DNA from 3 places in the Bradyrhizobium sp. USDA 10063 genome. Region 3 is predicted to be linked to each of the others. Evidence: predicted binding sites of a transcription regulator. Region 3 holds the regulator's gene; each other region holds the start of a gene.

Region 1 (10,514 bases), 5.8 Mb from region 3:
GGCCCGCGAGAACTGTCACGAGATGAGCCTTTCGAGTCCTTCTTGCCGGTCTCGTCGTCGAGCCGCAGCGTCAGCCCGATGCGCTTGCGGGCGACTTCGACCTCCATCACCTTGACCTTGACGATGTCGCCGGGTTTGACGACCTCGCGCGGATCCTTGATGAAGTTCTTGGACATCGCCGAGATATGCACCAGCCCGTCCTGGTGCACGCCGATATCGACGAAGGCGCCGAAGGCGGCAACATTGGTGACTGTGCCCTCGAGGATCATGCCCACCTTGAGGTGCTTGATCTCCTCGACGCCCTCCTTGAACACCGCGGCCTTGAACGCCGGACGGGGATCGCGGCCGGGCTTCTCCAGTTCGCGCAGAATGTCAGTGACCGTCGGAAGACCGAAGGTCTCATCGACGAACGACTGCGGCTTCAACTGGCGCACGATCTCGCTGTTGCCGATCAGCGCCTTGATGTCGCTCTTGCTCGCCGCGAGAATCCGGCGCACCACCGGATAGGCCTCCGGGTGCACGCCCGAGGCATCGAGCGGATCCTCGCCGTCATTGATGCGCAGGAAGCCGGCGCATTGCTCGAACGCCTTCGGCCCCAGCCGCGGCACCTCCTTCAGCGCCTTGCGCGACTTGAACAGGCCGTTCGAGTCGCGATGCTGCACGATGCTTTGCGCGAGCCCCGGCCCGATGCCCGACACCCGCGACAACAGCGGGACGGAGGCGGTGTTGACATCGACGCCGACGGCATTGACGCAGTCTTCGACCACGGCATCGAGCGAGCGTGCGAGCTTGCTCTCGCCGAGATCGTGCTGATACTGGCCGACGCCGATCGCCTTGGGATCGATCTTCACGAGCTCGGCAAGCGGATCCTGCAGGCGCCGCGCGATCGACACCGCGCCGCGCATGGTGACGTCTAGCCCGGGCAGTTCCTCGGACGCATAGGCCGAGGCCGAATAAACGGAAGCGCCGGCCTCGGAGACGACGATCTTCGTCATCTTCAGATCCGGCAGGCGCTTCACCAGTTCGGTCGCGAGCTTATCGGTCTCGCGCGAGGCGGTGCCGTTGCCGATCGCGATCAGGTCGACGCGATGCTGGATCGCGAGCTTGCCGAGGATCGCCAGCGCCTCGTCCCACTGCCGCTGCGGCTCGTGCGGATAGACCGCGGTGGTCGCCAGCACCTTGCCAGTCGCATCGACGACGGCGACCTTGACGCCGGTGCGATAGCCGGGATCGAGCCCCATCGTCACACGCGCGCCGGCCGGCGCCGCGAGCAAGAGATCGCGCAGGTTGGAGGCGAACACCCGCACGCCTTCGGTCTCCGCCGCGGTCCATAGCCGCATGCGCAGATCGATGTTGAGATGCACCTGGATCTTGGTGCGCCACGCCCAGCGCACGGTTTCGATCAGCCATTTGTCGCCAGCGCGGCCGAGATCCGAAATGCCGAAACGCTTCATGATCTTCAATTCATAGGCGCTGGGCACGCCGGCCGCCGGCGGCTCCGCCTCCGGCTGCATCTGCAGGTCGAGAATCTCCTCCTTCTCGCCGCGGAACAGGGCCAGGATGCGGTGCGACGGCAGCTTGTGCAGCGGCTCGCTGAAGTCGAAATAGTCCTTGAACTTCTCGCCTTCGGTCTTCTTGCCCTTGCGCACGGCCGAGACCATGCGCGCGTTCGCCCACACCTCCTCGCGCAGCGCGCCGATCAGATCGGCATCCTCGTCGAAGCGCTCGACCAGGATCGCGCGCGCGCCTTCGAGCGCTGCGGCGGTGTCGACCACGCCCTTCTCGGCGTCGACGAAGGTCTTCGCCTGGGTCTTCGGATCATGCTGCGGCTGCGTCAGCAACAGCTCGGACAGAGGTTCGAGCCCGGCCTCCTTGGCGATTTCGGCCTTGGTGCGGCGCTTCGGCTTGTAGGGAAGATAGATGTCCTCCAGGCGCGCCTTGTTGTCGGCGGCCATGATCTGCGCTTCGAGCGCGGCGTCGAGCTTGCCCTGCTCGCGGATCGAATTGAGGATCGCGGTGCGGCGCTCCTCCAGCTCGCGCAGATAGGTCAGCCGTTCTTCCAACGTGCGCAACTGCGCGTCATCGAGCGCGCCGGTCAATTCCTTGCGGTAGCGGGCAATGAACGGCACCGTGGCGCCGCCGTCGAGCAACGTGACGGCCGCCTCGACCTGCTGCTCGCGCACGCCAAGCTCCTGCGCAATCTGCTGATGAATCTTTGCCACGCAATTCCCCTGAACCACTTCCGAAGCAACCGAACCGCCGGTCGCGAGGACGCCGCTTATGGACCATGCCCGCCGATCTGATCAAGCCGCGGCGAGAGGCAGTTCACAAGCACAGTCGCGCGAGCGAATCGGTGTCCGCAGTCTGTGCGCCGTCAATCTGCCGAAGATGTGTCGAATGCAAAGCGTTGCGCGGCACTTCCTGTTGACGTCCGTGGCGAAGCCTCTCGGCATTTTTTGATTTGGCCGGCTTGACGCGCATCTGGTTTCATGATGTTCTTTCTTTGTTCTTTCGATCTTAAGTTGCGCGAATGAGGCATTTCATGGACGACGGGTATACTGGCGCCGAATCGTTTCAATTTGTCTTCCACAATGATGATGAGACGCCCCGGGAGTTCGTCAGAGAACTCTTGCGCGCCGTGTTCGGCAAGTCGGAACGGGAGGCGATCGTGTTCGCGGCCGAGATCGACCAGCAGGGTAGCGCTACCTGCGGCCCCTATCCGTCCCGCGTCGCGGCCGCGCTATGGAAAACCGCGCAACAGCGCATCAATGCGGCCGGTCATCGTCTTCAGATTACCAGCGAAGCGGTGAGGACCACCGGACCCTGCGATTTGTGCGGCGCGCCCCCGCCGGTGCAGGAAGTGCAGCTCGACGACAAGATCGCCTGTCTCTGCAGCGACTGCCTGCTCGCGGCAAGGGATGCATCCGAAAAATTGCAGGGCGAGGAATTCAGATACACATACGTCGCCGTTGATTGGCATTTTGCCGGCATTCCCCGCAACCAGCTCGTGACGCGGGCGCGCGGCTTTCCAGGTCATATGCGTGCGGACGTTCAGGCCGCGCTGGATCGATTGCTCTCCTCACCGATCCACTTCTTCGGCGTTCACGAAGAATATCGCTACGAGACGCTGACTTTTGCAGGATTGATGAACGACGGGCGCAATGCGCCGGTGATCGCGCCGCCGCAATATTATGAAGTCGATGTCGGCGAGCCGGCGGCGGTGAAATGTCTTAACAACGGATTGTGGCTGTGCCGCGCCGGCGAGCTTCGCTACGCGGTGCTGCTGTCCATTTATCGCGAGTCCCGTAACGAGGACGCGATCCGCATCGAGATCGCGGTGCCGACCGGCGCAGCCGGCGACGCCTTCGTCCAGAGCTGCTTTTCGGAGCTCGAGCAAGCGGTGCAGGCAGCGCGGTCCTATCGCGGCAAGATTCTTTCGCTCGACGGCGGAGCCGAGTATCGCGGACGTTCAAGGGGAGTAACGGTGCACCGGTTACCGCCGGTCGATCGCGAGGCCGTTATCCTGCCCGAACCGACGCTAAGACTGCTTGAACGCAACGTTCTGAACTTTGTTGGCAACCGCGACGCGCTGCGCCGGCTTGGCCAGTCGACGCGCAAGGGCATCTTGCTCTATGGGCCGCCGGGCACCGGCAAGACTCACACCATCCGCTATCTCGCCACCAACCTGCCGGGACATACGACACTGATCATCACCGCCGAGCAGATCGGGCTGCTCGAATCCTATATGAATCTGGCACGCCTGCTGCAGCCGACGATGGTCGTGATCGAAGACGTCGACCTGATCGCCAGCGACCGCGAGCTGATGGGCCCGTGCGAGGAATCGCTGCTCAACAAGCTGCTCAACGAGATGGACGGGTTGAAGGAGGACGCCGACATCCTGTTCGTGCTCACCACCAACCGGCCGGAAGAGCTCGAAAGCGCGCTGGCCGGCCGTCCCGGCCGCATCGACCAGGCGATCGAGGTGCCGCTGCCGGATGCGATCGGCCGCGGCAAGCTCGTGCGGCTCTATGGCAGGAACCTGCCGCTTGATGAAAGCATCGTCGATGAAGCGGTGCGACGCACGGAGGGCGTCAGCGCCGCCTTCATCAAGGAGCTGATGCGGCGCCTCGCGCAGGCCAGCATCGCGCGCGACGGCGGCATGTCGCTGATATCAGCCGACATCGACGAGGCGCTCGACGACATGCTGTTTGCCGGCGGCCGGCTCAATGTCAAATTGCTCGGCGGTGCGCAGGAAATGGCTGCGGAGTGACGCGCGCCCGCGTGAAGGGCCGCCGCACCTGGTCCGGCGATGCGATCGGCGGCCCCTTCACGCCGCGCTGTTCCGCCCTATATCAAGGACCGACCCTGCTATGCCGAGATAAGGACCGCCGGCTTGACCGAGCAGCTTGCTTTGTTTGCCGACAATTCCTCCGTGCCCGCCGCACCGGAGGGATTGCGCTATGCCGCCGATTTCATTTTGCCTGAAGTCGAGCAGGAACTGATCGCGCGCATCGCGGCGCTTCCGCTGCAACCGTTCCAGTTCGGGCAATATCAGGGCAAGCGGCGCGTAGCCTCGTTCGGCTTCCGCTATGATTACACGGAGCGTCGGCTGCGCGAAGCCAATGTCATCCCGGACTGGCTTGGCCCCGTGATCGAGCGGGTCGAGGCCTTCGGCGGGCCACAGACCGAAGTCGCCCAGGTGCTCTGCACCGAATACGACACCGGCGTCGGCATCGGCTGGCACCGCGACAAGCCGCAGTTCGACCGGATCTTCGGGCTGTCGCTGGGATCACCATGCAAGTTCCGCTTCCGCCGCCCGGCCGGCGACAAGTGGGAGCGTTTCACGTTGGAGGCGCAGCCTCGCTCGATCTACCTGCTCTCCGGCGCCGCACGGCAGGTCTGGGAGCACAGCATCCCAGCCGTCGAAGCGCCGCGCTACTCCATCACCTTGCGCACGATGCGCGACTGAGCGGCACTTTACCTCTCCCATAGGGAGAGGTCGGCGCGCGGCGCCGGGTGAGGGGTCCCGGTCCCTCGATAGAGCAGATCCCCTCACCCGCGCCGGAGCCTGTCATCGGGCGCGCCTTTGGCGCGACCCGTTGGGCGCAACCTCTCCCTATGGGAGAGGTGAAGTAAGCTGCTACACTCTGCCTGATTCAGCATCGGGAGCCCCATGGCACGACGAACCGGCAGCGCCGACCTTCCGCTCCATAGCGGGCGCGTGCCCGCGTGGCTGGGCCAGCGCATGTCCACGCTGGGTTCGATCATCACGCAGGCGATTGTCCACCATTACGGCCGCGAGGAATTCCTGCAGCGGCTCGCCCATCCGTTCTGGTTCCAATCCTTCGGTGCCGTCATGGGGATGGACTGGCATTCCTCGGGCATCACCACGTCCGTGATCGGCGCATTGAAGCGCGGGCTCGCGCCGCTGCAGGGCGAGCTCGGCATCTATGTCTGCGGCGGCCGTGGCAGCAATTCGCGTCGCACGCCAGACGAATTGACCGCGCTCGGCGAACGCACCGGCTTCGATGGCGCGGCGCTGACGCGCGCCAGTCGGCTGGTGGCCAAGGTCGACAGCGCCGCCGTCCAGGACGGTTTTGAGCTTTATTTGCATGGCTTCTTCGTCACCGAGGACGGAAAGTGGACCGTCGTGCAGCAGGGCATTAACGGCGACAAGCGCCAGGCGCGCCGCTATCACTGGCATTCCGAAAACCTGAAGAGCTTCGTCGACGAGCCGCACAGCGCCATCGATGGTCCCGCGCAGGGCGAGATCATCAACCTGACCGACCACCGCGCCGAACGGTCGCGCTCGGCGCAGCTCGATCTCCTCTGCGCACTCGGACCCGACGGCATCGCGCGCGAGTATGCCGCGCTGTCGAAGCAGCCGGACCCGCAACCGGAGCTGCCACACCTGATCATGCCCGCGCATCACGACGTGCGCGCCAGCGACGTGTTCACGCGCCGCCTGCATGGCACACTGGCGGCGGCCGCCGAATGCGGCCCGCGCGATTTTCCGGAATTGCTGCTGACGCCGGGCGTCGGCGCGCGCACCGTGCAGTCGCTCGCGATGGTCGCCGAGGTCGTCCACGGCGCGCCCTACCGGTTCAAGGATCCCGCGCGGTTTTCGCTCGCCCATGGCGGCAAGGACCGCCATCCCTATCCGGTGCCGATCAAGGTCTATGATGAGACCATCCGCGTGTTGAAATCGGCCGTGCAGCAGGCGAGCCTCGGCCGCGACGAGGAGATGCAGGCGTTGAAGCGCCTCGACAATCAGGCGCGCCTGCTGGAGCGAACCGCAACCGGCCCCTCGTTCGATGCGTTCGTCGCGCAAGAGCGCAACCGATCGCCTGCGCTCGGCGGGCGCTCCGTGTTCGGATGGGAAGCGGATGTTGCCGGCGGCGCTCGCGTGATGGTCGGCAAATCGAAGTAGACGCCGCCGGCTTCACACCACTTGCAGCCGTCGCGCCTCCTTGAGAGCGGTCTTCATCAGCGGCCTGACCGCCTTGTCTTCCCGGCCAACCACTACGCCGGCCGCGAGTGCACGGGCCCGCCCGTTCCGGCGCGGCGCCTGCAGCGCCGCCGCGAGCGCCATCTTCCGGTGCGCAACAAAATCGTTGAGCGCGCCGAGCGCATCCTGGATCTTCTTGAGATGGCTGGACAGGCGCTTAAGCCTCTTTTGCTCGCGCCTGGCCGGAAAGAGCCCCTCGAAGAAATCCACAGCATACCTGATCTTCTTGATCCTGATCCGGAGCTTGTGCCGTGCCCGCGGAGACAGGCGATCAAGATGCTGGCCTTGCTTGCGCGCCTTCCTGGTACGGCGGTGCAAGACATTGGCCGCAAATTTTTCGATCGGAACGTCCATGTGCCCGGTTAGCGGGGACGGCTTCGACTCGATCCACTCCAGCGTATCGACCAGCAGCCCGCGGAACCGCTCCGAGTTCACCGCCCTCCTCGCCCGCGCGAAGGCGCGGACGCGCTTGCCATCGATCTCGTCCTTGATCGCCTTGCCGCCGCGGCTCAGCGCGCGGTCGTGCGTAATCGGCTCGACCTGCTCCGTGATAAACACGTCGATTTCGCGCGCAGGCGCAAGCTCACCCGTGAGCCACTTCAGCTCACGCTCGACGGCTCCGGTCCCGGCGTGCGGCAGCACCTTCGAAAACAGCGAGATCGCCGCGCGGAGCCGGCGAAGTCCCACTCGCATCTGGTGAACGCCTTCCGGGTCAAGATTGCGGACCGCATCCGCATTTCCGGAGAAATGACGAACCGTCCCGCGGGCGACGACCCGGAACGCCTCGCTCGCCGTCATGCCGGCCTCCAACTCGATCGGCTCGGCGAAAACGACCTGCTCCTCGCTACCGCACGCGAGGCCGTAGCCACGCTCCGCTTTTGACCGCAAGTCGAGCTCGGCTCCGGACCGTTGCTCGACCACTCTGGCAACGCGGAACAGATCGGCCAGCCTGCCGCTTTTCAGCTCGAGTTCGAGTTCCTCGATGGGGCTGGCGCGGTGTCCCGCGACGATGCTGCCCCGATCGACGGCGAGTTCGATCTCGCTCCTTCTGGTTCGGACCGGAACGGTGGTGCGGTGAACCGATGTCTTGAAGACGGGCTTGAGCTTGCGGCGCAGCTTCCTTGAGGCGAGCGGCTCGAGCGGACTGCCATCGGCTTCACGAAGGTCCGGCGTGCGGTTCTTGATCTTGGCTTCCCATTCGCCTCGGCCAAGCTGCGCGCCGTTCGCCGCCTTGATCGTCTGGATGTTCGTGTCGCCGTTTTGCCGCACGCGAAGCGTCAGGCCGTGGCGCCTCAGCTTGTGTTTCCCGGTATCGAAATAGGTCGAGACAAGATCGCTGTCCGATCGCTCACCCATTTTTCCACCGGGAAGGCGCCAGCCGGTCAGATATCTGAGGTTGCGCGTGGCGACGCGGAATTTCAGTTCCGTCTCGACAGCCATCCTTCCTCCGCGCTGCTCTTGTCGGGCTGCTCAAGCCCTGACTGTACAACGCCCAAGGACGCTGAAGAGTGCCGCGGGGCCGCCATTCATTATTCCAGTTCCGCGCGCCGTCCCATCATCTCGGCAATCGGAACGCGCCGCTCTGCACGGCCTGCTCACCTCACGCGCGGTCAGCTCCGGGTCATAACCCTCGGTTTGGAGTACATGCCGTTCGAGATCTCCTAACGAGCAGAATTGTTGATGCATCGCCGCGATCTGCTCTGCATCAGTCAGCGTGTCGCCTCCGCGTGCGCGGCAGCGTTGGATGGCGATCTCGAGCGGCGGCCTAAGAACGATGTAGTGCAGAGCGACCCTGAGTGAGCGGAAGTGCTCCAGGAACCACGGCCCGACAATGCCATCCAGGAGAACAAAATAGCCGCTCTCGGCGTATCCCTCCGCCACGTTTGCGAGGATACGAACCACGCTCCGATTCTGCTCGTGCGCCTCCGGCAGATAGGGCGGGACCGCGCCGTTCTTGATGAAATGCCAGAAATCGTCGGCGTGAAGATGCACCTTGGCCGTCCCCGGCTCGCGGGCAAGGATTCTTGCCGTGGTCGTCTTCCCCGATCCTGGCGGACCGGTAAGGATAGTGACTTCGCCTGCACCATCGATCATCGCGCCGCAAGATACCGTGCAGTGTTCAGCAGTTCCAGCAACTTGTCATTCCGGGTTCGATGCTGCGCATCGCCCCTGACTGACGGAGGTGATTTGACGACGCGCAATCACCTCCGTCGCCCTCACCTTCCGCGTCACGCCCCCGTCTTGATCTCGATCTGCTTGCTTTGCTTGGGCTCCGGCTTGCGCACGATCACCTTGAGGACGCCCTTGGAAATCTCGGCAGAGATATCTTCTGCTTTTACGCGCCACCGGCAATTCGACGGAGCGCGCGAACGAACCGAAGCTGCGCTCGACCAGGTGGTAGTCCTTGTTCTTCTCCTCGCGCTCGTTCTTCTTTTCGCCGCGAATGGTGAGAAGGTTGTCGGCAAGATTGAGTTCGACGTCTTTCTGCTCGAGACCGGGCAGTTCCGCCGTGATCTCGATCGTCTTGTCGGTCTCGCTCACATCCATGCTCGGCAGGCTTCTGCCGGCCGCGCTGAACGCCGGGAAGTTGCGGGAGAAGCCGTCGAACAGGCGATCGATTTCCTGCTGCAGGAATGCGAAGGGATTGGCCTCGCGACGGGCGACATTGCGATCAGTTGTGACGGGGACCGTAGGCTTGATCATGATTGCCTCCTATGTAAGCCAAGCTGGCACCGGAACTTTACGGCCCGGCCGAAGGACGGAGGTTGAGCAAAATCAAACGGGGCCCGGCGCATGCCCGGCAGACTGGAACCAACGCAAGAAAGATCAGCAAGTTTCCATTGTGGCCGCAGAGAGGTATTCCTGATGTATGCCATGGTCCTGCAGGCGCCCAACGCGCCACTCCTGCGTGAGCAGCGTCCCGATCCATTGCCCGGACCGGGCGAGGTGCGGGTCAAGGTCTCCGCCTGCGGCGTCTGCCGCACCGACCTGCATGTCGTCGACGGCGAATTGCCCGACATCCGCTATCCCATCATTCCCGGTCACGAGGTCGTTGGCCGCGTCGATGCGCTCGGCGAAGGTGCCCACGGCCTCGCGCCCGGCATGCGCGTCGGCGTGCCCTGGCTCGGCTTCACCTGCGGCACCTGCCCCTATTGCCGCGAAGGCAAGGAGAATCTCTGCGATCATCCGCGCTTCACCGGCTACACGCGCGATGGCGGGTTTGCGAGCCACCTGATCGCCGATGCGCGCTATTGCTTTCCGCTCGGCGAGGACGGCGACGATGTCGCACTGGCGCCGCTGCTCTGCGCCGGCTTGATCGGCTGGCGCTCGCTGGTGATGGCAGGCGACGGCAAGCGCCTCGGCATCTACGGCTTTGGTGCCGCCGGGCATATCATCGCGCAGGTCGCGCGCTGGCAAGGCCGCGAGATCTACGCCTTCACGCGCGACGGCGACACCGAGGCGCAGCAGCTCGCTCTGTCGCTTGGCGCCGACTGGGCGGGCGCTTCCGGCGACAAGCCGCCGGCCGAGCTCGATGCCGCCATCATCTATGCGCCGGTTGGCGTCCTGGTGCCGCAGGCATTGCGCGCATTGCGCAAGGGCGGCCGGGTGGTCTGCGCCGGCATCCACATGTCGGACATTCCATCCTTCCCTTACGACATTCTCTGGGGCGAGCGACAGATCGTCTCGGTTGCCAATCTGACCCGCCAGGACGGCAGGAATTTCCTGAAAGTGGCGCGCGAGGCTGGCATCGAGACGACGACAACCACCTTTCCACTGGATCAGGCCAACGAGGCGCTGACGCGCCTGCGCAGCGGCAATCTGGTCGGCGCGGCGGTGTTGCGGCCATGATGCCATCGCCCCCACATCAAGGCGCGACCGATCAGGACCGCGTACTGGATTTTCTCGGCAAGCCGTCCGGCGGGCAGGCCACCCGGCGCGTCGACACGCACGGCTCGATCGTGTTCCTGAAGCCGCATCGGGTCTACAAGATCAAGCGCGCGGTGCG
Region 2 (10,514 bases), 110 kb from region 3:
GAAGAAGAAGGTCGAGAGCGGAAGCTGATCATGCGGGCCATCGTTCTGGCGGCTGTGGTCGCCAGCATCGGCTCAGCCTCCGCCGAGGAGGCGTTCGTCACCAATCAGCTCAGCGAAAACCTGACGGTCGTGGACCTCGCAACCGTGCAGCCGGTCGCGACCATCGCGATTGGCGGCAAGCCGGCCGGCGTTGCCGTCACGCTGGATGGACGCTTCGCCTATGTGACGAGCCCCGACGCCAAGGCGCTCACGGTGGTGGATGCTGCCGCGCGCCAGGTCGTCGGGAGAGTCAAAGTCGGCGGCGGTCCGCTCGGTGTCGCGGTATCGCCGGACGGCGCTGCGGTCTATGTCGCTGACTGGCATTCCGCGGCGGTGCGGGTGATCGACCCGCGGGAGCTGCGCGTTGTCGCTGATATCGCGGTCGGCGCATCGCCGTCAGGCCTCGCGGTGACGCCCGACGGCCGGCTGTTGCTCTCGGCGGACCGCGACGACAACACCGTGTCCGTCATCGATACCGCAATGCGCGGCCGGCAGGCGGTCATCAAGGTCGGGATGCACCCGTTCGGAGTCACCATCGATGCAGAAGGCCGGCGCGCCTACACGGCCAATGTCGAATCGAACGACGTGTCGGTCATCGATATCGCAGAGGGCCGTGAGATCGGTCGTGTGAAGGCCGGCCTGCGCCCCTATGCGGTTGCGCTGGCGCAGGGCCGTGGCTTCGTCACCGACCAATATGACGGCACCGTCAGCGTGTTCGATCTCGCGACGCTGGCGCCGATCAAGCGCATCAGCGTCGGCGATTATCCGGAAGGCATCGCCGCGACGGCGGATGCGCGGCGCATCATCGTGGCAAACTGGGAGAGCAACACGCTCAGCGTCATCGATGCGGCCGAGCTTAAGGTGATCGGCGAGACCAAGGTCGGCGACGGTCCGCGCGCGTTCGGAGCTTTTCTGCGGCGCTAGAGCAATCGCCGATCAGGTTGAATCTTCACCTCTCCCGCTTGCGGGAGAGGTCGGCGCGTAGCGCCGGGTAAGGGCTCTCTCCACTCGGGGAATCCCAATGCGGAGACACCCTCACCCCAACCCTCTCCCGCAAGCGGGAGAGGGAGCGCAGCTTCACCGGGGCTGCGTTTCAACCTGATCGGCGTTTACTCTAATGCGCGGATGGAGGTCGGTGCGTGTGGCGGGTTAGCGATGCGTAATCCGCCACGGTACGTCGGCAGCGGAACGGCGGATTACGCTTCGCCAATCCGCCCTTCAGCGCCGCCGCAAAGCGACGAAACAATATCCTCCATCCGCTCGAACATCAGGTCAGGCCCGAGCGCCCGCAGCTTGGCGGGCGCCGCATAGCCCCACGACACGGCGCCGCATGCGATGCCGACGGCGCGCGCGGCTTCGATGTCGCGGGTTTCGTCGCCGATCGAGATCACCTGTGACGGCGCAACACTGGCGCGCTTGAGGACGCGGCGGAATTTTGTGGCCTTGCCGAAGATCGAGGCGCCGCAGTCGAACCAGGAGAACAGCGCTGCGGACTCGCCAAGCAGGCAGCGGGCGTTCGCCTCACTGTCCGAACTGACCAACGCCAGCTTCAGGCCGCCATCGCTCAGCGCGCGCAGCATGGTCTCGGTACCAGGAAACAATGGGATATCGGCCAGATGCTCCGCCTTCAGCCGCCGCATATGCTGCGCGATGAAGGGAATCTGCCACGTCGGCACCCCGAGCCGCGCGACGATCTCGCGCGAGCCCGCATGCCGTAGATCTTCGATATCTTCGTCCGCCACCCGGCGGAAGTTGAACCGATCGGCGACATCGTTCACGTGGCGCAGGAACCAGCCAAAGCTGTCGGCGAGCGTTCCGTCGAGATCGAAGATGGCCAAGGAGTGGGGCATTGGGCGCAACAAGGGATAGCACGCCCGCAGGGGACTGCGAAATTCACAAATGAAAAAACTGCGGCAAGAATGCGCCTGCGGCGAACATTGAACTCTCGCCGTGCATGCCGCTCAGAGAAATAACCGCACTAATGCCGTTCGGCTTCTGCCTCTTGCTCGAGCTGCAAAATATGGGCTCGGAGTGCGTCGAACCTGGCTTCCGTGGCGTCGCTGAACAGCGGATCCTTGTGAGGGGACAAGGCTGACGCGATTTCGGTCCAATCGTCGGGCTGCAATGCGTTCAGGGCGGCGGGGAAGAAATCACGATCCTCCATCATGATGTGATGCCGCTCGTGTTGCAGGAAATCGCGAACGATCCGGTCCACCTCCTGACGAAGGACTTCGCGATCGGCGAGCACGCCGTCGACCGCATTGGCGACGCGGCGCAAGCGCTCGGCGCCTTGCCGGTGCTCATGCGCCAGATCGCCGATTTTGGCAGCGGCGGCGGGATCGCGAGTTTTCAGCTTGGCGAAGACACGGTCTTCCTGAGCATGGTGGTACATTTCAGTATAGACTTCGAAATAGGCGATGATGGCGCGGATGACCTCGTAGTCCGGTCGGCCCGAGCGATCGAAAATATCCAGCTCGTGCTCGAGGACGGCAAGCAGCCGTTCAATATTGCGGTGCTCTTGGCTTAGCAGATCGATGATCATTGCGATGATCCACAGGGGTGAACCATCGCAGAAAATAGGCGCTAAAATCGTCGGGGTATTTGCGCTAGATCAACGTCGGAACCGATTTGCGCCGGAACTGCGACCGACACATCGGAAAACCGCTCACTCCGCTGCTTTGGCAGCGAGAGGGCGAATTACGCTTCGCTAGTCTGTCCTGCGCACCGAGACTAGAGTAGCTATCTCATTCATGTCATTTTCGTCGCCAGTTATTGACAGCCCGACGTAGGTCTCAGATTCCACGTCAACGGTCTTTCCCCGCAGCTCCAATTTTGCGGTTTTCAGTTCTTGAGAGCCAACGACCGACCAATCAGCACCGAGCGTTTTGCACCCAAATCGCGCATTACGCCTGCGAGAATGCTTCGAAGATTATCATCATACTCATTTCCTAGTACGATGGTCTTGGTCATCAATATTGCCCCGGAATCCAACTTCGTCTTCGGCAACGGAAAAATGGGCTGAGCAAGTGAGCTCCAGCCTCACTCCGCCGCCTCGCTCGCGCTGCTCTTGCGTGGCTTGCCCTGTGCCTTCTTCAGCACCGGCGCCAGGGATTTTCCCGTATAGCTCCGCGGCGCTTTCGCGATGTCCTCCGGCGGGCCCCAGGCGACGATTTCGCCGCCGCCGTCGCCGCCTTCGGGGCCGAGGTCGATGACCCAGTCGGCGGTCTTGATGACTTCGAGGTTGTGCTCGATCACGACGACCGTGTTGCCCTGGGCGACCAGTTCGTGCAGCACCTCCAAGAGTTTAGCGACGTCGTGGAAGTGCAGGCCGGTGGTCGGCTCGTCCAGGATGTAGAGGGTGCGGCCGGTGGCGCGCTTTGAAAGTTCTTTTGCCAGTTTGACGCGCTGGGCTTCACCGCCCGATAGCGTTGTCGCCTGCTGGCCGACGTGGATGTAGTCGAGGCCGACGCGGTGCAGGGTCTGGAAGGTTTCGCGCACGCGCGGCACCGCCTTGAAGAAGTCGGCGGCTTCTTCCACGGTCATGTCAAGCACGTCGGCGATCGACTTGCCCTTGAACAGCACTTCCAGCGTCTCGCGGTTGTAGCGCTTGCCCTTGCAGACATCGCAGGTGACGTAGACGTCCGGCAGGAAGTGCATCTCGATCTTGATGACACCGTCGCCCTGGCAGGCCTCGCAGCGGCCGCCCTTGACGTTGAAGGAGAAGCGTCCCGGCTCGTAGCCGCGCGCCTTGGCTTCGGGTAGGCCGGCGAACCATTCGCGGATCGGCGTGAAGGCGCCGGTATAAGTCGCGGGGTTGGAGCGCGGGGTGCGGCCGATCGGCGACTGGTCGATGTCGATGATCTTGTCGATGTGCTCGAGGCCCTCGATGCGGTCGTGCGGGGCGGCGGCTTCGCTCGCATTGTTGAGCTTGCGTGCGATCGCCTTGTAGAGCGTGTCGATCAGGAGCGTCGACTTGCCGCCACCGGAGACGCCGGTGATGCAGGTGAACAGCCCCAGCGGAATCTCCGCCGTGACGTTCTTCAGATTGTTGCCGCGGGCGTTGACGACCTTGATGGTGCGGCGATGGTTCGGCGGCCGCCGATCGGGGATCGGCACCGAAAGCTCGCCGGTGAGATATTTGCCGGTCAGCGATTTCGGATTGCGCATGATGTCTGATGGCGTGCCCTGGGCGACGATGTGGCCGCCATGCATGCCGGCGCCGGGGCCGATGTCGAGCACGTAATCGGCCAATCGGATCGCGTCCTCGTCATGCTCGACCACCACCACGGTGTTGCCGAGATCGCGCAGCCGCTTCAGCGTATCCAACAGCCGCGCATTGTCGCGCTGGTGCAGGCCGATCGAGGGCTCGTCCAGCACATAGAGCACGCCTGTGAGCCCCGAGCCGATCTGGGAAGCCAGGCGGATGCGCTGGCTTTCGCCGCCGGACAAGGTGCCGGAGGAGCGGGACAGCGTGAGATAGTTGAGGCCGACGTCGAGCAGGAAGGTCAGCCGCTCGCGGATCTCCTTCAAGACGCGGGCGGCGATCTCGTTCTGCTGCGCGTTCAGCGCCTCCGGCACGGTCTCGAACCACTCGCCGGCTCGCCTCACCGAGAGGTCGGCGATCTCGCCGATATGCTTGCCACCGATCTTGACGCACAGCGCTTCCGGCTTGAGGCGATAGCCGTTGCAGGCGGCGCAGGGGATGTCGGTGAAATACTTCGCTAGCTCCTCGCGCGCCCACTCGCTCTCGGTCTCGCGGTAGCGGCGGTTGATGTTGGTGATCACGCCCTCGAACGGCTTCTTGGTGTCGTAGGCGCGGACCCCGTCCTCGTAGGAGAACTTGATCTCGTCATCGCCGGAGCCGTGCAGGATCGCGTCTCTCGTTTTCTTGGCCAGGTCCTTCCACTTGGTGTCGAGCGTGAACTTGTAATGCTTGCCGAGCGCGGTCAGCGTCTGCAGGTAATAGGGCGAGGAGGACTTTGCCCACGGCGCGATCGCACCCTTGCGCAGGGACAGATCCTTGTCGGGAATGACGAGGTCCTCGTCGACATGCTGCTCGACGCCGAGGCCGCCGCAGGCGGGGCAGGCGCCATAGGGATTGTTGAACGAGAACAACCGCGGCTCGATCTCGGGAATGGTGAAGCCGGAGACCGGACAGGCGAACTTTTCCGAGAACAGTATCCGCTCAGGCCCGCTCTTGTCGTGGATCTTGGCGGTCTTCTTCTTTTCCTCGGCGGGTGCCGCCGCCGGCGCATCGGCGAATTCGATCACGGCGAGACCTTCGGCGAGCTTCAGCGCGGTCTCAAAACTTTCCGCGAGCCGCTGGCCAATGTCGGGGCGCACCACGATGCGGTCGACGACGACGTCGATGTCGTGCGGAAACTTCTTGTCGAGGCTCGGCGCTTCGGCGAGCTCATGGAAGGTGCCGTCGATCTTGACGCGCTGAAAGCCCTTCTTGAGATATTCGGCGAGCTCCTTCCGGTACTCGCCCTTGCGGCCGCGAACGACCGGCGCCAGCAGATAGAGGCGGGTGCCTTCGGGCAGCGCCAGCACGCGGTCGACCATCTGCGAGACGGTCTGGCTCTCGATCGGCAGCCCCGTGGCCGGCGAATAGGGCACGCCGACGCGGGCCCAGAGTAGGCGCATATAGTCGTAGATCTCGGTGACGGTGCCGACGGTGGAGCGCGGGTTCTTCGAGGTGGTCTTCTGCTCGATGGAGATGGCGGGCGACAGGCCGTCGATCTGGTCGACATCCGGCTTCTGCATCATCTCCAGGAACTGGCGGGCATAGGCCGAAAGCGATTCGACATAGCGGCGCTGGCCCTCGGCATAGATGGTGTCGAAGGCGAGCGAGGACTTGCCGGAGCCGGACAGGCCGGTGAACACGACGAGCTTGTCGCGAGGAATCTCGACGTCGATGTTCTTGAGGTTGTGCTCCCGCGCGCCGCGGATGGTGATGGCACGCGTTGAGGAGCCGGCGGGTTGTTGGCGCTTCGCCCTGAGCACTTCATCCATATCGGCAATTCCAGGCGCTTGTAAGCGCGCCACGTTACGGGCGCGCGTCGTCGGAAATCCGTACCACGGCGCCGATGGGGTGATGCTGGAACATAGGAAGAACGCGCGATGATTTCCAGTGCCTAGGACGAATCATCAACGATTTGTTTCTGGTCGTATTTTTTTTCGTGCAGCTTTGGCAGTAGCTGGCAGCAAGAGCGCGCTCGCGCGACCGGAGCTTCCCGGATGAACGGCTCGGAAGTAGACGGCTCAAAAAACAAAAAGGCCGGCGCAAGGCCGGCCTTTTCTAAGATTGATATCCGATCGCGAGATCAGTACCGCCCGACGAGTGGGGCGCCACCGAAGCCGAACTTGTAGTTCACGCGGACGGTGACCATGTCGACGTCCTGACTGACATTCTCGGTGGTGAAGAGCGTGCCGACCGGGCCGGCGAAGCCGTTATTGATGAAGTCGTAGGAACGATCGCCCAGGAAGATGTGGTCGTACTCGACGCCGACCGACCAGTTCGGCGCGAAGCCGAATTCGACGCCGGCGCCAACCACGGCACCCCAACGGGTGTCGTTGACGTCGTTGGTGATCGGGAAACCAGTGGCGGTGTCGAGGACGCGGTAGCGATTTCCGGTCACGGCCGCACCGCCCTTGACGTAGAACAGCACGTTGTTGGCGGCATAGCCGATCTGGCCGGTCAGCAGGCCGAAGGCGTCGATCCTCGACTCGTTGGTGTCGATGCCCGTCAGCAGGCTGATGTTGCTGCCCTTGAAATCGGCCCAGTTGCCCTGACCTTCGACGCCGAACACCCACGTGCCGGTCTGCCAGCGATAGCCGATCTGACCACCAGCCGTGCCGCCGTCCGCGTCGTGGCAGCCATCGCCGAAGCCGATGACGTCCCAGCACGTGCGGCTCGTTCCCCAGCCGCCGTTGCCGCCGATATAGAACCCGCTCCAGTCATAAACGACGGCGACGGGCGCCGGCGGTGCCTTGGTATAAGGGCGCGCGGCAAGATCGGCAGCCGACGCTGGCGCAGCCAGCGCAACCAAGGCAACCGTTCCAAGCAAAAACTTCTTCATCGTAGCTCTCCAGCCTTTGTTCGCTTCAATTGGTCCCGAAGCGTTACGGTATAAGGACGCGAGCGCCGCGCCGTCGTTTTAGGCATATACCCCGATTCAACCGGAAATACCGTCGCCGAAAGGCAACACTTAACGGCGAAGTGCGGATAACATAAGTTAATGATTTGCTTGTTATTTTCGGGAACCCGGAGATCGATTTCGGGTTCCATTCCCGCCGCACCAAATTTAGGCCACGATATTGCCATGATTACGTCAGGTTGTGCGGAACAAAACTGGAACAATGGCGCGGTTGGTGCTATATGTGGATAACCGCGGGATGGACGGGAATGGCTGCGCCGGCGGGCGTATAGGGTCCGGCAGCGATGTAAGATGTGGTTAGCGAAGACTGAACGTGGCGGCCGTGCAACCGGCCGGCCCAGTGATTGAGTGGAGAGCGGCGATGGCGGGAAGTGTGAACAAGGTCATTCTGGTGGGCAATCTCGGCAAGGATCCGGAAATCCGGCGGACCCAGGACGGTCGTCCGATCGCCAATCTGAGCGTCGCGACCTCCGAGACCTGGCGCGACCGGGCCACCGGCGAGCGCAAGGAAAAAACCGAGTGGCATCGCGTCGTCATCTTCAATGAGGGGCTCGCCAAGGTCGCCGAGCAATATCTGAAGAAGGGCGCCAAGGTGTATATCGAGGGCCAGCTTCAGACCCGCAAATGGACCGATCAGAGCGGGGTCGAGAAATACTCGACCGAAGTGGTGCTGCAGGGCTTCAACTCCAACCTCACGATGCTGGACGGCAGGGGCGGTGGCGGCAGCTTCTCCGACGACATGGGCGGTGGCGGCGGAGATTTCGGGGGCAGCGGGCCTTCCAGTTCCGCGCCACGCCGCGCGGTGCCGGCCGGCGCCCGCAACAGCGACATGGATGACGACATTCCGTTCTGATCGACGGGAGCACCCTTGGAGGGCGTCGTGAGGATAAGAAAATTCCCTTCCGTGATTGAGGGATGGGATGAACTTATCCTCTTGAATGACTGCAGATAACCTCATCAAGCCATTGATGCCGCGTGATCAAGCGCGGCGAGCATCCTTGCGGTCTCGGCTAATGTGAATCGTGAGGAAATCGAGCTAACCGCAGTGGCGCTCCAACGCGGCCCGCGGTCACGGCCTTTGCCTCCGACGCGCCCTTGCTTCGCTCCGAGACGGGGTTCCCGCGGAGCGCGCGTCAACCCCGTAAGTCTATGAAAAAACGAAGGGAAAAACCGGTCGCCGGGACCCGTTCCGGGGTGGTTATCGGGCCGCCGATACGCTATATGATTCCCCAGTAGAACCGACCCGGATTCCCCCTTTGGCAGACCCCGAAGACGACAAGCCCGGCGAGCCGCCGGAGCCCTCAGACATTCGTCCCGTTTCCATCCTCGACGAGATGAGGAAGTCCTACCTCGATTACGCCATGAGCGTGATCGTGGCGCGGGCGCTCCCCGATGCGCGCGACGGGCTGAAGCCCGTCCACCGCCGCATCCTGTATTCGATGTACGACCAGGGGCACACGCCGGATAAGAAGTACGTCAAGTCCGCGCGCGTGGTCGGCGACGTCATCGGTAAGTATCACCCGCACGGCGACCAGTCGATCTACGACGCCATGGTGCGCATGGCGCAGGATTTTTCGATGCGCGTGCCGCTGATCGACGGCCAGGGCAATTTCGGCTCGGTCGATGGTGACCCGCCGGCCGCCTATCGATACACCGAAGCGCGCCTGACCCGGGCGGCAGAGGCCGTGCTGGCGGATATCGAGAAGGACACGGTCGACTTCCAGCCCAACTACGACAACACCGAGCAGGAGCCGTCGGTCCTGCCGACGCGGTTTCCGAATCTGCTGGTCAATGGCGCGGGCGGCATCGCCGTCGGCATGGCCACCAATATCCCGCCGCACAATCTCGGCGAGGTCGTCGACGCCTGTGTGGCGCTGATCGACAACCCGGCGCTCACCATCGACGAACTCATCAACATCATTCCGGGACCGGATTTCCCCACCGGCGGCATCATCCTCGGCCGGCAGGGGATCCGCTCATCCTATCATCTCGGCCGCGGCTCGATCGTGATGCGCGGCAAGGTCGCGATCGACACCCTGCGCAAGGATCGCGAGGCGATCATCATCACGGAGATCCCGTACCAGGTTAACAAGGCGAACATGGTCGAGCGGATCGGCGAGCTCATCCGCGAGAAGAAGATCGAGGGTATTGCCGACCTGCGCGACGAGTCCGACCGCGAAGGTTTCCGCGTCGTGATCGAACTGAAGCGCGAGGCGATGCCGGACGTGGTGCTGAATCAGCTCTACCGCTTCACGCCGCTGCAGACCAACTTCCCGGCCAACATCCTGGCGCTCGATTCCGGCCGCCCGCAGCAGATGAACCTGAAGGATCTGCTGACCATCTTCGTCGCCTTCCGCGAACAGGTGGTGACCCGGCGAACCAAATATCTGCTCGGCAAAGCGCGCGACCGCGCCCACCTCCAGGTCGGTCTGGCCATCGCCGTTGCCAATATCGACGAGGTCATCCGCGTGATCCGCACCTCGCCGAATCCGGCGGCCGCGCGCGAAACCCTGATGTCGCGCGACTGGCCGGCGCGGGACGTCGAGGACATGCTCACGCTGATCGACGATCCGCGCCACCGGATCAACCCGGACGGCACCATCCGCCTTTCGCTGGAGCAGGCGAGAGAAATCCTCGATCTCCGCCTGCAGCGCTTGACCGCGCTCGGCCGTGACGAGATCGGCGAGGAACTCACCAAGCTCGCGGCCGAGATCTCCGACTATCTCGACATCCTGCGCTCGCGCGCCCGCGTACAGGCGATCGTCAAGACGGAGCTCGCCGAGGTGAAGGCGGAGTTCGCCACCCCCGCGCAAGACGGTCATCGTCGAGCAGGAAGGCGAAATGGAGGACGAGGACCTGATCCAGCGCGAGGACATGGTGGTGACCGTGTCGCACGCCGGCTATGTCAAGCGCGTGCCGCTGTCGACCTATCGCGCCCAGCGCCGCGGCGGCAAGGGCCGGGCCGGCATGCAGACCCGCGACGAGGATTTCGTCAGCCGCGTGTTCGTGGCCTCCACCCACACGCCGGTCCTGTTCTTCTCCTCGCGCGGCCAGGTCTACAAGGAGAAGGTCTGGCGATTGCCGATGGCCGCACCGAACGCGCGCGGCAAGGCATTGATCAACATCCTGCCGCTGGAGCAGGGCGAGCGCATTACCACCATCATGCCGCTGCCGGAGGACGAATCCTCCTGGAGCAATCTCGACGTGATGTTCGCCACCACAGGCGGCAACGTCCGCCGCAACAAGCTGTCCGACTTCATCGACGTCCGCCGTTCCGGCATCATCGCCATGAAGCTGGAGGAGGGCGAGGCGATC
Region 3 (10,514 bases):
TCGAGCTGCGCTGCACCTATGATCCCGCGACCAAGGGCGGCAATGCGCCCGACGGCCGCAAGGTGAAGGCGACCATGCACTGGCTGCCGGCAGCGCAGTCGAAACCGGCCGAGATCCGCATCTACAACCAGCTCTTCGCGGCGCCCAATCCGGACGCCGGCAATTTCGCCGCCGACCTCAACCCGCAGTCGCTGGAAGTGCTGACGGACGCGCGCGTCGAACCGGCGATCGCGGAGAGCAATTCGAACGAGGTGATGCAGTTCGAGCGCCAGGGCTATTTCGTGCGCGATCCCGATTCGACGGCGGACAAGCCGGTGTTCAACCGCACCATCGGCCTGCGCGACACCTTCGCCAAGGAAGTCAGCGGCAAGGGCTAGAGGCGCTTACGTGAAAAGCGAAGCCGACGAGATCGTCTCCGCCATCATGGCAAAATGGTCCGCCGGCTTCAGCAGGCTGGATGCCGCAGCACTCGCCTCGCTCTATTCGGAAAGCGCATTCTTCTTCGGCTCCAATCCCACGCTCTATCGTGGCAGGGAAGGGGTTGCGGCCTACTTCAACGGCCTGCCGCGATGGCGTTCGCCGACCGTTCAGTTTTCCGACGTGCGCGCGGCGCAGGCCGGCCCGGAGGTGATGAACATGGCCGGCACCGCGACGTTCTTCTTAGGTGAGGGCGATCCGTCTCTCTCAGTCAAGATCACCTGGGTCATGGTCCGCGAAGATGGCGACTGGAAAATCGCCAGCCATCACGTTTCATCGAAGACGCCACTGATTGACCGATAGGCTGGTCACCCGTCACCCGGCGGTCGTCGCTAGATGTCGTAATAGAGGTGGAACTCGTAAGGATGAGGGCGTAGCCGGATCGGATCGACCTCTCTCTTCCGCTTGTAGTCGAGCCAGGTTTCGATCACGTCGGCAGTGAAGACGTCGCCACGGAGCAGGAAGGCGTGATCGCGCTCGAGCGCGTCGAGCGCCTGATCCAGGGATCCCGGCGTCGACTTCACATCCTTGGCCTCGGCGGGCGGCAGGTCATAGAGATTCTTGTCGATCGGGCTGCCGGGGTCGATCCGGTTGTTGATGCCGTCAAGGCCGGCCATCAGCATCGCGGAGAAGGCCAAATAGGGATTGCAGGAAGGATCCGGCGAGCGGAACTCGACGCGCTTGGCCTTCGGGTTCGGCGAATACATCGGAATGCGGCAGCAGGCTGAGCGGTTGCGCTGGGAGTAGACCAGGTTGATCGGAGCCTCATAGCCCGGCACCAGGCGCCGATAGGAGTTCGTGGTAGGGGCGCAAAGCCCGCACAGCGCCCAGGCGTGGGTCAGGAGACCGCCGATGTAGTAGCGGCCAAGCTGGCTCAGCTCGGCGTAGTCGCCCCTGTCGTAGAACAGATTGGTCTCGCCCTTCCACAGCGATTGGTGAACGTGCATCCCTGAAGCGTTGTCCTCGAACAGCGGTTTGGGCATGAACGTCGCGGTCATGCCATGTTGCTTCGCGGTGTTCTTCACCACGTATTTGTAGATCATCAGATGGTCGGCCATGCGGGTAAGCGTGGTGAAGCGCATGTCGATTTCATTCTGGCCGCCGGTCGCGACTTCATGGTGATGGGCTTCGATCTGGATCCCGAGATCTTCCATCGTCAGCACCATTTCGGTGCGCAGAGCCTGCATGCTGTCGGTTGGGGGAACGGGAAAGTATCCCTCTTTCGGGCGCGGCTTGTGACCGAGATTCGGCGTTTCCTCCTTGCCCGTGTTCCAACTGCCTTCGTCGGAATCGATTTCGTGGAAGGCGTAATTGATGCCCTGTCCGTAACGGACGTCGTCGAACACGAAGAACTCCGCCTCCGGACCGAAGTAGCTCGTATCGGCGCGCCCGGTGCCCTTCAGATGGGTCTCAGCCTTCTGCGCGATGTAGCGGGCATCGCGGCTATAGGATTGACCGGTCACGGGGTCGCGGATGTTGCAGATCAACACCAGGGTCGATGCCGGCGAATACGGGTCGAGGAAGGCCGTGGTCGGGTCCGCGACAACAAGCATGTCGCTTTCCTGGATCTCCTGAAAGCCGCGGATCGATGAACCGTCGAAGCCAATGCCTTCGTTGAGAGCATCGATACTCGCCGCGCTCGGTGGGACGGAAAAATGTTGCCACACCCCCGGCAGGTCGGTGAAGCGCAGGTCGATCATCTGCACCTTCTCGTCCTTGATCGCCTTCACGAGATCTTCGGCTGTCGCACATTTGGGAAACATGGCTTCGCTCCTGTCATGGAGAGCCGTATCCTGGAGGCCCCATTGCCGTTCGGCCGCGACCTGCGATGGATCCTGCTCCACGTTCGGTGTCGCCGCGCCGGCAGCTTCAGCTTTGGTGCGGCCCGCGCATCAGCTTCATGGCGTCTTCGATATGCCGCCAGGTTTTGGCGAGTTCGACCTGGCCCTTTGCCTCGAGCTCGATGGCGTTCTGAGCAGCCTCCGCAATGGCCTTGGCGCCATGTGCTTCCAAGAGCTGCCGCGCATAATTGTGGATCTCGATTTCTCGCATGGCGTCATGCTCCTCTCGTTCTGGGCGCAACCGTGAATTCCGGTCGGGCCGAGAGCCGTAGACGTTGACACCTAACTGAGCGCAGCAGTGTGCATCCTGCTGCGGCGCACTTGCAAGAGTGCTTTCCGGGTGATGGGCCGCCGGGATTGGAGAGCGGCCCCGGAGCACTGGCAGCGGCAACACAGCGCAGGTCGGACGGATATCTTTCCAACGGCACCCCCACCATATCCATGTGAGAGGGGAGGTGAGTGTCATGCGCATTCAACACTGGCAGGACGTTGCCAGCTTGTTGGTGGGTGTGTGGCTGGTCGGGTCGCCCTTTGCCCTGGGCTTCGCCGGGGCGGCCGTCTGGATCACCATCGCGCTTGGGTTGGCTGTCATCCTGTTTGCCGTCGAGGCATTTGTCATTCCATCCTATCTGGAGGAATGGGGAGAGATGCTCCTCGGACTGGCTCTGCTGGTTGCACCTTGGACGGTCGGCTACGAGCAGGTCGCGGCAACGGTAAGCAGCGTGCTGTCGGGCGTACTGGTAATTCTTCTTGCAGGCTGGGAGCTGCTGACGGATCGTGAATTCACCACCTGGTGGCACGATCGCTGGCATCACCGAGCCGGCTGAGAAGGTAGGTTGGCCGAGCCATTGGTCCGACCGCTACGCGGCGGCGGGGGCGACGTGCGTCGTCCCCGAGAAACGTCGGCGCGCTCTTGCCGGAAAGTGGACTGCCCCGCCGCGGGACTTGGTGGTCCCGCGGCGAAGCTATCCTGTCACGATGCGGTTCTCGGTTCGACCGGTTCCCAGATGCTGGTCTTGCGCGTCTCCGGCATCAGGAAAACGGCGAGCACGAAGCAGACCGCCGGAACTAGGATCGGACAGATCAGCGCGTAGCCGACGCTGCCGGTGGCGGCGAAAGCCGCCGAGGTGACAACGGCACCAAGCCGCCGCCCCAGCCGTTGCCGATGTGATAAGCCTCTTTCCCATCTGTACGGGCGGAGGCGCGACCGCAGTCCAATCCTCAATGGGACTGCAGCCTTACGAGACTTTCGGCTCAATCGGGCTTGAGGCCGACGGAAGAAGCCGGTGCCGGGATTGGGAGCGCTCCGGCAGGATGTTCGCATCTGTTCCGCTATCCCGCGGATACCTGCTTCCGGTAGTTTCGCAGAAACAGGGGTAGTCCAGGGCGCAGGATGTCGGACGAGGGCAGGACGCCGGGCGGCAGGCGCGGCTATGCCGGCACCTGGCCGCCACGCGAGGCGATCGCGTCGGCGGGTGGGTATGCCCCGATCAGCGTCGGCGCCTGGCCCCCGATCATCGAGACATTGCGCCAATGGGCCCGTGCCGAAGCGGGCGCCGGGCGGCTTCTGCCTTGGGTGCCGGTCGCGTTCGGCAGCGGCATCGCGCTTTACTTCGCCGCCGACCATGAACCGGTGCTGTCGGTCGCGGTGATCGTCGCGATCGCGCTGTGCATTCTCGCATTCCTGCTCAGGCGGCGGCAGGCGTTCGTCGTCGCCGTCATGATTGCCGCTGTTGCTGCGGGCTTTGCGGTTGCTACCTGGCGAACCGCGCGGGTCGCGCATGGCGTGCTGGCGCGGCCGCTGTTTTCGGTCTCGCTCACCGGATTTGTCGAGACGCGCGACATCCGAGAGCGGACCGATCGTTTCGTGCTGCGGGTGGCGAGCATCGAAAGCCAGCGCGGCGCGCCGAAGCTCGAGCGTATCAGGCTTTCGGTGAAGAAGGGCACCGCCCCTGAAGTCGGCAGCTTCGTCGAATTGAAGGCGCGGCTGCAGCCGCCGCTCTCGCCTTTACGGCCCGGCAGCTATGATTTCGGCCGCGATCTCTATTTCCAGGGCATCGGCGCCTCCGGTTTCGTACTCGGCGCGATCAAGACGACGGCGCCGCCGGAAGGCCGCGGATTTGCGCTGCGCTATGCGGCGTTCATGCAGGGCATGCGCGATGCGATCGACGCGCGCATCCGCAACGTGCTCGAGGGCGACAATCGCGCGATCGCGACCGCGCTCCTGACCGGCCGGCGCGACGCAATCTCCGAGCCGGTGAATGACGCGATGTTCGTCTCGGGGCTCGGCCACGTGCTGTCGATCTCGGGCTACCACATGGCCGTGGTCGCGGGCGTGGTCTTCTTCGCGGTCCGCGCGTTGCTTGCGCTGTTCCCGGTGCTCACCGTGGGCTTTCCAATCAAGAAATGGTCCGCCGCCGCCGCGCTTGTGGCGGCCGCCTTCTATCTGCTGCTGTCGGGGGCCGAGGTCGCGACGCAGCGCTCGTTTTTCATGACGGCAGTGGTGCTGATCGCGGTCATGGTCGACCGCCGCGCGGTCACGTTCCGGACGCTCGCGGTCGCGGCCATGATCGTGCTCGTGATCGCGCCGGAAGCGCTGGTGCATCCGAGCTTCCAGATGTCGTTTGCGGCCACCCTCGGGCTGGTGGCGCTGGTGCAGATCGGCATGCCGCATCTGTTCGCCGCTCCCGATCATTCTACGACCGCGCGGATTGCGCTGTGGGGTGGGCGGGAGGTCGCGATGCTGCTGCTGGCGTCGCTGGTGGCGGGGCTTGCGACCACGCCCTATGCCGCCTTCCACTTTCACCGGGTGGCACCCTTTGGCGTGCTCGCCAATCTCGCGGCGATGCCGGTGGTGTCGGCGCTGGTGATGCCGGCAGGGCTGCTTGGCCTCTTGGCGATGCCGTTCGGCTTCGACGGCGTGTTCTGGGCGATCATGGGCACCGGCATCGACTGGATGATCGTGGTCGCGCAATGGGTCGCCGCGTTGCCGGGCGCGGTCGGCCGCATTGGTGCGTTCGGGATCGGCCCTCTGATCGCCGCGAGCCTCGGCATCATCCTGCTCGGGCTGTTGCGCACGCCGCTGCGCTTCGTCGGCGCGGCCGTGCTTCTCATTGCGGTGGTCTGGGCGGTGAGGGCGCCCCAACCGGACATCCTGATTTCCGGCGACGGCCGCCATGTCGCCGTGCGCGGCGGTGACGGGCGACTGCACCTGATGCGGACCGCGAAGGACGCGTTCCTCGCGAAGGAGTGGCTGGCTGCCGACGCCGATGCCCGGGCCGCAAGCGATCCCTCGCTCACCGAGGGTGTGTCGTGCGATGAGGGCGGCTGCGTGAGCCCTGCAGCGGGCGGCGCGTTCATTGCCCTCACGCAGCGCGCTGAGGCGCTTGCGGACGATTGCGAGCGGGCGGTGCTGATCGTGACGGCAAGGCCCGTTCCGCAGGGCTGCACCGCGGCGGTCATCGATGCCGAGCGCCTGCGGCGGCAGGGCGGGCTGACGCTGCGGCGGAACCGGAACGGCTTCGTCATCGACGCGGTCAGGCCCGCCGGCCTCGACCGGCCGTGGTCCCCCGCGATGTCAGGCGAAGGCGAGCCCGAGACCACGATCCGAATCCAGGGAGCACCTGCGCCGCGCGCGATCGATGCGACCCCGTCCGAATCCGACCTGCAGCCAGAAGACTGAGCGCCCCGTCAATCTCCGCCGGCGCTGGCCGGCAACTCGAACGCGCCGAGTCGAAACTCGTCCGGGCTGCCTGAACGCGAAGGCATTTGAACGAGCGTAAAGGTCGCATCCGGATATCGCTCCCAGATGGCAAGATCTTCCGCTGCCACGGTGAGCCAGCCGAACCTGAACATGTACCGGCCCGGCTCGGCCACGCGTCCGGCTCTTTGCCATGTGATCTTGGTGACCACCGATCACGCCCCCTCGGCGAAATGAAGCACTCGTTCAACACAAAATCACACGCGCCCCCGGATGTGCCCTCCGGGGCCGCTCAAAACACTTTGCTTGTCGCTCGCGGCAACGTTCCGCCGGCCGAAACCGGCGGCGCACGCTGCGCGAGGCCGTCAGCCCATGAACAGCGGGTTCGGCGCCGGGCGCTGCTCGACCACCTTCTGCGCCGGCTCGACAACATGATGCGTCACGGGCAGTTGCAGCACGGTCGCCCGCTGCCCTTCGCAGAGCTGGGTCACCAATACATGGCTGCCATCGGGGAATTCGATAGCGTCGTGGTGACGATCCCGAATATGCGGATCGATCTGGTTGAACTTGCCGACGCGGAAGCCGGTCGTCTTGGTCCAAATCCAGCGATTGTCGTAACGGACGTTGTCAGCGAACGCGAGTTCGGTCCCGGGAAGCATGCAGACCGCGACCGTCGGATCGCTTTCCGAAGCGAAGCCGCGGGTCGAGGTGCCGCGGAAGGTGGTGGTGATGAGCGTCTCTCCAACCTGGGCGGGACGCGTCGCCACGGCATGCAGGCTATAGTCACACATCGGATTGCTCCTCATTCGAGATAGCCGACCCGGGCCTGGGAGAGGCGCAGGCCTCTATCAGAGTGGACGATAACTTATAAGCCTCTGCTTCGTTCTTGGCATTTGTACGGCCCACGCCTTGTGTCCGTTCACAAACACGATAGCGAGGCGCTGCCGTACGTTGCCTCGCACAGAATAGCCCCGGCGGCGAACTACCGGGACTCATATTCTAATCATTCTAAGTCGTTCTTGTCAGCGTCTCGCATGAACAAAGTACCCACCCAAGTACCAGACGGGCTGCTGTGCCGGACGCTCAATACTTGCGATAAAGCCCGATCAGCTTGCCCTGGATCCGCACCCGGTTCGGCGGCAGGATGCGGACTTCGTAGGCGGCATTGGCAGGCTCGAGTGCGATCGAGGCGCCGCGGCGACGGAAGCGCTTCAGCGTAGCTTCCTCCTCATCGATCAGCGCCACCACGATGTCGCCGGTGTTGGCGGTCTCGTTGCGCTGGATCAGCGCCATGTCGCCGTCGAGGATTCCGGCCTCCACCATGGAATCGCCACGCACCTCGAGCGCGTAGTGCTCGCCGGAGCCGAGCATGTCGGGCGGCACGCTGATCGTGTGGCTGCGGGTCTGCAGCGCCTCGATCGGCGTACCCGCCGCGATCCGGCCCATCACGGGGACCGCGACGGGACGGTTGCCATCGTCCTCGGCCACGGCCGTGCTGCTCGTGCGCTTGCCGAGCGTGCCTTCGATGACGCTCGGCGTGAACCCGCGGCGGCCGTTGCCGGCCGCCGAGAGCTCGGGCAGCTTGATCACCTCGATCGCGCGGGCGCGGTTCGGCAGGCGACGGATGAAGCCCCGTTCCTCCAGCGCCGTGATCAGGCGGTGGATGCCGGACTTCGAGCGCAGGTCGAGTGCGTCCTTCATCTCGTCGAAGGAAGGAGGCACACCGGCCTCTTTCAGCCGTTCGTTGATGAAACGCAGAAGTTCATACTGTTTGCGCGTAAGCATCGCGAGCATTCCCCCGGTTGGTAGCGTCGTTCGATCCGAGACTTGAGAAGAGCTGATCTCGGGAGCCACGCACTCCCATTCGTAGACAGCGAGTTTCGAAACAAATCATGAACGGACACTATATGTTCGATATGTGTTCCGCAACCACTTAATTTCAGGTGAACGCGATTGGAAATGCTCCCGTACGTGCTGGTCGCGGCTTCATTCAGGCAATCGGAGAATGTCGCAGGGGGCGCCTTTCGGCGCCGCCGGCGCGAATGGCGGACGGATCACAAGTGCCTGCGCCGCAGTGAGATTCCCGAGCAGCGAACTGTCCTGCCGGGTGACCGGCGTTGCGATCAGCGTGCCGTCGGCGCGCTCTTCGAGCAGCGCACGAAGATAGTCTTCGCGCTGATCGTTGGCGGCGAGATCGCGGCCGAGCAGGGCGCTTTTCCTGACGTGATGGATCGCCGAGCGGCCGAGCAGGGCCCGAATCAACGGCACCAGGAACAGGTAGGCGCAGACATAGGACGACACCGGATTGCCGGGCAGGCCGATCACCCGCATCGCGCCGAGCCGGCCATGCATCATCGGCTTGCCCGGCCGCATCGCGATCTTCCAGAACGCCATGGTGACACCCTCGGCCTCGAGCGACGGTTTCACGAGGTCATGGTCGCCGACCGAGGCGCCGCCGGTGGTGACGAGGATATCGGCGCCCGCGGCATGCGCGCGGCGGATGCCTTCGGTGGTGGCGGCAACCGTGTCCGCGGCGACCCCCAGATCGATCGTTTCGGCGCCTTCCGCGCGGGCCAGCGCCCGCAGCGCATAGCCGTTGGAATAGACGATCTGGCCCGGACCCGGCGAGCTGCCCGGCATCACCAGTTCGTCGCCGGTCGCGAGCACGGCGACCTTTGGCCGGCGCCGCACCGCGAGTTCCGGATAGTTCATCGACGCCGCCAGCGACAGCGCGCGGTCGGTCAGCCGGCTGCCGCGCTGAAGCAGCACGTCGCCTTCGCGGAAATCGATCCCGGCGGGCCGGATATGCCGCCCGGCGATGGCGGCCTCGGTGATGGTGATGTGATCGCCGTCGACCCTGGTGTCTTCCTGGATCACGACGGCATCGGCGCCAGCGGGAATGACGCCACCGGTGAAGATCCGCGCCGCTTCGCGCCGGCCAAGTTCCCGATCGAACGGCCGGCCCGCGGCGACTTCGCCGATCACCTTCAGCCGCGCGCTGAGATCGGCGGCATCGGCTGAGCGCACCGCATAGCCATCCATCGCTGACATCGCCAGTGGCGGCTGCGTGCGCCTCGCTGCGACGTCATGCGCGAGGGTGCGGTGACAGGCAGCATCGAGCGCGACCATCTCTTCCGTCAACGGTTCCACGCCGGCGAGAACAGCGGCTAGCGCATCGGCGACCGGCATCAGGGCCACGGGCAACTCCTAAATTCCGAGTGCGAGAAGCGCGTTCGTCACATCATCTGACGATGTGACGTGAATGGCGTTAAGGCCTGCCGCTCGTGCGCCGCGGATGTTCTCGGCGGAATCGTCGAAGAACACGATGCGCGAGGCCGGCACGCCGATCGCCTTCACCACGTAATCATAGGCTTCCGCATCGGGTTTCCGAAACCCGATCGTCGACGAGAAGAATATCTGGCGGAAGTGGCCGAGCACGTCCGAATAGGCTGTCGAGAAATGCTCGATATGGGGCGGATTGGTGTTCGAGAAAGCATAGAGCGGCAGGCGCACCTTGGCGCGCGCCAGGTGCTCGGCGATTCCTGGCATCTCGCCGGCGAAGATCGCGTTCCAGCCTTCCAGGAACTGGGCGTCGGAGATTTCGATGCCGAGCGACTGCCGCAGGCTTGCGAAGAAGGCGGCGTCATCGATCTTGCCGACCTCGTGATGCCTGTAACTCTCGTCCATGACAAAGCGGGCGGCGAGCTCGGCGGGCTCGCAGCCGGCATGGCCGGCCCAGATGGTCATCACCTTGCCGAAATCGATATCGAGCACGACGCGGCCGAGATCGAACAACAGGACGTCGGCGGAGCCGGGGGAGAGGGACGGTTGGGTCATGACGACGGTGGTGTACGAAAATCCTGCGACCACGGCAATGTCGTCAATGGCAACCGTCGGCAACGGTCACGCACACCGCTGTCGTCCCTGGAAAGCAGGGACCCGTAACCACAGCGAGGCGTTGTTGCGTGAGCACAAGCGGTTACAGCGGAGCACATCACGACATCCTGTGGCTATGGGTCCCGGGTCCCGGCTACGCCAAGGGCTTCGCCGCGGCGCGCAAGGCCGGGACGACGTGGGGTGAGATTCGGATTCAAACAGCGGAGAGGATGTGAGTTCGCGTTCTCGCGGCGCTTTGCGCCCGAGGTTTGCGTACCGTTTCACCCTCTCATCAATCAGAGGGCGCAGGGAAAGCCGGGTGCCGGTTGCACCCGTGGGCCCCGTGCAACAAAAAGCACGGGGGTAGGACCACAGGTCAACCGAAGCAACTCCGGCTTTCCCTGCGCAGTGGTTTACGGCTTACTTCGTGCTCTTCCCGGTGACCGGGCTTTCTTGCCACCGTCATCTCTCGCGCAAATTTTGTTTGCGCAAAAAACTTAGCGCCAGCGTCGGGGCGCCAGAACCACACGACTTCGCCGTCCGCGGATGTTGCGTTCGTCTGTCGCAACAGCCGCGTCCACCGCATCTCACCGCAACGTTCGTGACGATCGCGATCCGCC

The links. Region 3 encodes LexA, which represses DNA repair genes until DNA is damaged. Its sites were predicted from a motif close to TGTTCNNNNTGTGTTCNG; they were not measured.
Region 1: the regulator LexA is predicted to act here: its motif matches at 2,494-2,511, upstream of ACVJGD_RS35815 (ATP-dependent Clp protease adaptor ClpS).
Region 2: the regulator LexA is predicted to act here: its motif matches at 7,384-7,401, upstream of ACVJGD_RS07625 (single-stranded DNA-binding protein).

The regions. Positions count from the first base shown of each region.
Region 1 is NZ_JBSSGP010000002.1:7,161,941-7,172,454, reverse strand. It holds gene ACVJGD_RS35820 (Tex family protein) at 1-2,222, opposite strand, end outside; gene ACVJGD_RS35815 (ATP-dependent Clp protease adaptor ClpS) at 2,543-4,270, shown strand; gene ACVJGD_RS35810 (alpha-ketoglutarate-dependent dioxygenase AlkB) at 4,394-4,969, shown strand; gene ACVJGD_RS35805 (DUF763 domain-containing protein) at 5,174-6,430, shown strand; gene ACVJGD_RS35800 (CYTH and CHAD domain-containing protein) at 6,443-7,948, opposite strand; partial or broken gene ACVJGD_RS35795 (AAA family ATPase) at 8,064-8,602, opposite strand; gene ACVJGD_RS35790 (Hsp20/alpha crystallin family protein) at 8,648-9,211, opposite strand; gene ACVJGD_RS35785 (zinc-dependent alcohol dehydrogenase family protein) at 9,374-10,357, shown strand; gene ACVJGD_RS35780 (bifunctional aminoglycoside phosphotransferase/ATP-binding protein) at 10,354-10,514, shown strand, end outside.
Region 2 is NZ_JBSSGP010000002.1:1,204,002-1,214,515, reverse strand. It holds gene ACVJGD_RS07660 (SRPBCC family protein) at 1-28, shown strand, start outside; gene ACVJGD_RS07655 (YVTN family beta-propeller repeat protein) at 31-963, shown strand; gene ACVJGD_RS07650 (HAD-IA family hydrolase) at 1,236-1,889, opposite strand; gene ACVJGD_RS07645 (hemerythrin domain-containing protein) at 2,018-2,581, opposite strand; gene ACVJGD_RS07640 (hypothetical protein) at 2,881-3,009, opposite strand; gene uvrA (excinuclease ABC subunit UvrA) at 3,079-6,054, opposite strand; gene ACVJGD_RS07630 (outer membrane protein) at 6,366-7,121, opposite strand; gene ACVJGD_RS07625 (single-stranded DNA-binding protein) at 7,561-8,052, shown strand; partial or broken gene gyrA (DNA gyrase subunit A) at 8,456-10,514, shown strand, end outside.
Region 3 is NZ_JBSSGP010000002.1:1,316,995-1,327,508, reverse strand. It holds gene ACVJGD_RS08210 (glutamine--tRNA ligase/YqeY domain fusion protein) at 1-377, shown strand, start outside; gene ACVJGD_RS08205 (YybH family protein) at 388-780, shown strand; gene glnA (type I glutamate--ammonia ligase) at 810-2,240, opposite strand; gene ACVJGD_RS08195 (hypothetical protein) at 2,347-2,529, opposite strand; gene ACVJGD_RS08190 (SPW repeat protein) at 2,783-3,145, shown strand; partial or broken gene ACVJGD_RS08185 (MFS transporter) at 3,292-3,491, opposite strand; gene ACVJGD_RS08180 (ComEC/Rec2 family competence protein) at 3,712-6,000, shown strand; gene ACVJGD_RS08175 (hypothetical protein) at 6,009-6,230, opposite strand; gene ACVJGD_RS08170 (hypothetical protein) at 6,384-6,809, opposite strand; gene lexA (transcriptional repressor LexA) at 7,102-7,803, opposite strand; gene ACVJGD_RS08160 (molybdopterin molybdotransferase MoeA) at 8,005-9,216, opposite strand; gene ACVJGD_RS08155 (HAD-IA family hydrolase) at 9,226-9,855, opposite strand.